2 regions of the Streptomyces sp. Root1310 genome follow, and region 2 is predicted to be linked to the other one. Evidence: predicted binding sites of a transcription regulator. Region 2 holds the regulator's gene; the other holds the start of a gene.

Region 1 (2,459 bases), 1.1 Mb from region 2:
CACCGGCATCGCCGCCCGGGTCCTGGACGACCAGGGGAAGCTGCGCCGGTTCGTCAACGTGTACGTGAACGACGACGACGTCCGCTTCGAGCAGGGTCTGGAGACGGCGACCCCGGACGGCGCCGGCGTCTCGATCATCCCGGCCGTCGCGGGTGGCTGACCGTAGTTCAGTACCCATCGGTAGTAACCGTCGGTAACAGTGATTACCGAGCGTTCATCGAATTGCCCTCTCCGCGATAGAAGCGGAGGGGGCAATTCAGTGTGGTTGAGCGCGGTACAGTTGGGGAACCCGGTCCGGATCATCGGATCCGGAGTCTTTGCTTTCTGCTCCGCGCCCGACAAGAAGCAGCCAATGTGTGCGCCTCTTTCGTGGCTTTTGCGGCTTATGCAGGGCCCGACTTGCCCTTAATTCAGGCGAATTCTCGCCACATTCCGGATCCCGCGCGTCCGGAATTCTCGTCCGACTGACCTGTTGCAGACGGCAGTTGGACAGATACATTCAGCCGCGGTCGACGCGTTCCGGCGCACGCCCCCAAGCCAACCGGGGGGTGAGGTCTGACCCGGATCCGCGAAGTGTGGATCCGTGCAAGGGCCAGTAATAGGGGAGTTAGGCATGGCTCAGGGCACCGTCAAATGGTTCAACGCGGAGAAGGGGTACGGCTTCATCGCGGTCGACGGTGGTGCGGATGTTTTCGTCCACTACAGCGCGATTCAGATGGACGGCTACCGCACCCTGGAAGAGGGTCAGCGGGTCGATTTCGAGATCTCGCAGGGTCAGAAGGGGCCGCAGGCGGACATGGTCCGGCTCGCGACCGGCTGAAGCACGCGCCGACTGAAAGCGTCGTTCTTCTGTACAACTGACGAAGGGCTCGCACTCCCACGGGGGGCGAGCCCTTCGGTCTGTCCGGGGGCTTCCGCGGGACGCCGGTGGGGCGTCGGTGGGACGTCGGCGGGGCGTCGGTGAGACGGTCGCGAAGGGTGTCCGGAAGGGCACGGGTCCGGCGGAGGCGCTTGCACTCTCATGGGTCGAGTGCTAATCATTGGCGTTAGCACTCTGAAGGTGAGAGTGACAACGAGGACCGGGTCGGTGAGGCCCGCAGGCCAGGTGGGGCAAGGAACCACGAGGCCGGCGAGCCGTCCGTCGCGGGCGCCAGCGCGGTCCGGAGCAATCCACCCCAGTCCGGGAGGACCACTTCACATGGCCAAGATCATCGCGTTCGACGAGGAGGCACGGCGCGGCCTCGAGCGCGGCATGAACCAGCTCGCGGACGCCGTGAAGGTGACGCTCGGCCCCAAGGGCCGCAACGTCGTCCTCGAGAAGAAGTGGGGCGCACCCACGATCACCAACGATGGTGTTTCCATCGCCAAGGAGATCGAGCTCGAGGACCCGTACGAGAAGATCGGCGCCGAGCTGGTCAAGGAAGTCGCCAAGAAGACGGACGACGTCGCCGGTGACGGTACGACCACCGCGACCGTCCTCGCCCAGGCCCTGGTCAAGGAAGGCCTGCGCAACGTAGCCGCCGGCGCCAACCCGATGGCCCTCAAGCGCGGTATCGAGAAGGCCGTCGAGGCCGTCTCCGGTGCCCTGCTCGAGCAGGCCAAGGATGTCGAGACCAAGGAGCAGATCGCTTCCACGGCCTCCATCTCCGCCGCCGACACCCAGATCGGCGAGCTCATCGCCGAGGCGATGGACAAGGTCGGCAAGGAAGGCGTCATCACCGTCGAGGAGTCCCAGACCTTCGGTCTGGAGCTGGAGCTCACCGAGGGTATGCGCTTCGACAAGGGCTACATCTCGGCGTACTTCGCCACCGACATGGAGCGTATGGAGGCCGTCCTCGACGACCCGTACATCCTGATCGCGAACTCCAAGATCGCCAACGTCAAGGACCTGCTGCCGCTCCTCGAGAAGGTCATGCAGGGCGGCAAGCCGCTGCTGATCATCGCCGAGGACGTCGAGGGCGAGGCTCTGTCGACGCTGGTCGTCAACAAGATCCGCGGCACCTTCAAGTCCGTCGCGGTCAAGGCCCCGGGCTTCGGCGACCGCCGCAAGGCGATGCTGAACGACATCGCCATCCTCACCGGTGGCGAGGTCATCTCCGAGGAGGTCGGTCTCAAGCTCGAGAACACGACCATCGACCTGCTCGGCAAGGCCCGCAAGGTCGTCATCACCAAGGACGAGACCACCATCGTCGACGGTGCCGGCTCCTCGGACCAGGTCGCCGGCCGGGTCAACCAGATCCGTGCCGAGATCGAGAACAGCGACTCGGACTACGACCGCGAGAAGCTGCAGGAGCGCCTGGCGAAGCTCGCCGGCGGTGTCGCGGTCATCAAGGCCGGTGCCGCCACCGAGGTGGAGCTCAAGGAGCGCAAGCACCGCATCGAGGACGCCGTCCGCAACGCGAAGGCCGCCGTCGAGGAGGGCATCGTCGCCGGTGGTGGCGTGGCCCTCATCCAGGCGT
Region 2 (2,459 bases):
TCGAGGGCGGCGGGCCAGTGTGAGGGTACGGCGTCGGGGCCGGCCTGGGGCGCGCCGGACTCCTCGACCAGGTCGCCGCAGAACACCGTCTCGGGGCTGCCGGGGACCAGGACCGCCAGGTCGTGGGCGGTGTGCCCGGGGCCGACGTTCGCCAGCAGCACCTGCCGGCCGCCGCCCAGGTCGAGGGTCCACTCACCGGAGACGAGGTGCCGGGGCCGGACGAGCGTGTCCGCGGCCTCCGTCGCCGCCGTCTCGTCGAGGCCGTTGCGCACCGCGTCCGCCCGCAGCTCCTCGGCGGGCACGGTGTCCACCCCCACCGCCCCGAAGACCTCCGCGCCCGCGAACGCCGCAGCCCCGAACGCATGGTCGAAATGGGGGTGGGTGAGCGCGAGATGGGTCACACGGGAGCCGGTGAGTTCCTCGGCCCACGCCCGCAGCCGCGCCCCCTCGGCCAGGCTCGAACCCGCGTCGATCATCAGTACCGCGCCCGCCCCGACGACCAGCCCCGCCGTGCAGTCCCAGCCCGGCAGCCGTACCCGTCCGACCCCGGCCGCGACCCGCTCCCACCCCAGCTCTTCCCAAGTCACCGTCATACCGCGACGCTAGCCCTACGACGCTGCGCCGGGGGCCGACCTTGCCCCGGGTGTACCCCACAGCCGTACACTGGGCCGGGGAACGCTGGCACTCGGATGTGAAGAGTGCCAGACGGGGCCCCCAGGGGACTGGGGACGACTGCTGGAGGTGTGTGCGCGATGCTGAGTGAACGCAGGCTCCAGGTGCTGCGCGCCATCGTCCAGGACTACGTCGGCACCGAGGAACCCGTGGGGTCGAAGGCGCTCACCGAGCGGCACAGCCTCGGCGTGTCCCCGGCGACGGTCCGTAACGACATGGCCGCCCTGGAGGACGAGGGGTACATCGCCCAGCCGCACACCAGTGCGGGGCGGATCCCCACGGACAAGGGCTACCGGCTGTTCGTCGACAAGCTGGCCGGCGTCAAGCCGATGACCGGTCCCGAGCGGCGGGCCATCCAGAACTTCCTCGACGGCGCGGTCGACCTCGACGACGTGGTGGCCCGGACCGTACGGCTGCTCGCGCAGCTCACCCGGCAGGTCGCCGTGGTGCAGTACCCGTCGCTGACCCGCTCGACCGTGCGGCACGTGGAGCTTCTCTCGCTCGCCCCCGCACGTCTGATGCTCGTGCTGATCACGGACACCGGTCGGGTCGAGCAGCGGATGGTGGACTGCCCGGCGCCCTTCGGGGAGGCCTCTCTGGCGGATCTACGCGCGCGGCTCAACAGCCGGGTCGCGGGCCGGCGGTTCGCGGATGTGCCGCATCTGGTGGAGGATCTGCCGGACGCGTTCGAGACCGAGGACCGCGGCACGGTCACGACGGTGCTCTCCACCCTGCTGGAGACGCTCGTCGAGGAGAACGAGGAGCGGCTGATGATCGGCGGAACCGCCAATCTCACCCGTTTCGGACATGACTTTCCCCTCACCATCCGCCCCGTCCTGGAGGCACTGGAGGAGCAGGTCGTGCTCCTCAAGCTCCTTGGCGAGGCGGGGGATTCGGGCATGACCGTACGCATCGGTCACGAGAACGCCTATGAGGGACTCAACTCCACTTCGGTGGTGTCGGTCGGCTACGGTTCGGGCGGCGAGGCAGTCGCCAAGCTGGGCGTGGTCGGACCGACCCGCATGGATTACCCGGGAACGATGGGAGCGGTACGAGCGGTGGCACGGTACGTCGGACAGATCCTGGCGGAGTCGTAGGTGGCCACGGACTACTACGCCGTTCTCGGCGTGCGCCGCGATGCGTCGCAGGAAGAGATCAAGAAGGCCTTCCGGCGGCTCGCTCGCGAGCTGCACCCGGACGTCAACCCGGACCCGAAGACCCAGGAGCGGTTCAAGGAGATCAACGCCGCCTACGAGGTGTTGTCGGATCCGCAGAAGAAGCAGGTCTACGACCTCGGCGGCGACCCGCTGTCGCAGTCGGGCGGCGGAGGCGCGGGCGGCTTCGGCGCCGGCGGCTTCGGGAACTTCTCGGACATCATGGACGCGTTCTTCGGTACCGCGTCGCAGCGCGGTCCGCGCTCGCGCACCCGGCGTGGCCAGGACGCGATGATCCGGCTGGAGATCGACCTCGAGGAGGCGGCCTTCGGCACCACCAAGGACCTCCAGGTCGACACGGCGATCGTCTGCACGACGTGCAGTGGCGAGGGCGCGGCCCCCGGCACCAGCGCCCAGACGTGTGACATGTGCCGCGGCCGCGGCGAGGTGTCCCAGGTGACGCGGTCCTTCCTCGGACAGGTCATGACCTCGCGGCCGTGCCCGCAGTGCCAGGGCTTCGGCACCGTGGTGCCGACGCCGTGCCCGGAGTGCGCGGGCGACGGGCGCGTGCGCTCGCGCCGGACCCTGACGGTGAAGATCCCGGCCGGTGTCGACAACGGCACCCGGATCCAG

What was found. The regulator HrcA, encoded in region 2, represses chaperone genes, less so after heat shock. The targets are predictions, from matches to a motif close to TTNGCACTCNGNNNNNCNGAGTGCNAA.
Region 1: groL (chaperonin GroEL) is a predicted target of HrcA. The motif match lies at 1,011-1,037, and genes of this name have one in related genera.

Annotation. Positions count from the first base shown of each region.
Region 1 is NZ_LMEQ01000001.1:2,081,761-2,084,219, reverse strand. Features, by position in the region: gene ASD48_RS08995 (MoaD/ThiS family protein) at 1-160, shown strand, start outside; gene ASD48_RS08990 (cold-shock protein) at 614-820, shown strand; gene groL (chaperonin GroEL) at 1,199-2,459, shown strand, end outside.
Region 2 is NZ_LMEQ01000001.1:1,003,916-1,006,374, reverse strand. Features, by position in the region: gene ASD48_RS04545 (MBL fold metallo-hydrolase) at 1-593, opposite strand, end outside; gene hrcA (heat-inducible transcriptional repressor HrcA) at 753-1,769, shown strand; gene dnaJ (molecular chaperone DnaJ) at 1,770-2,459, shown strand, end outside.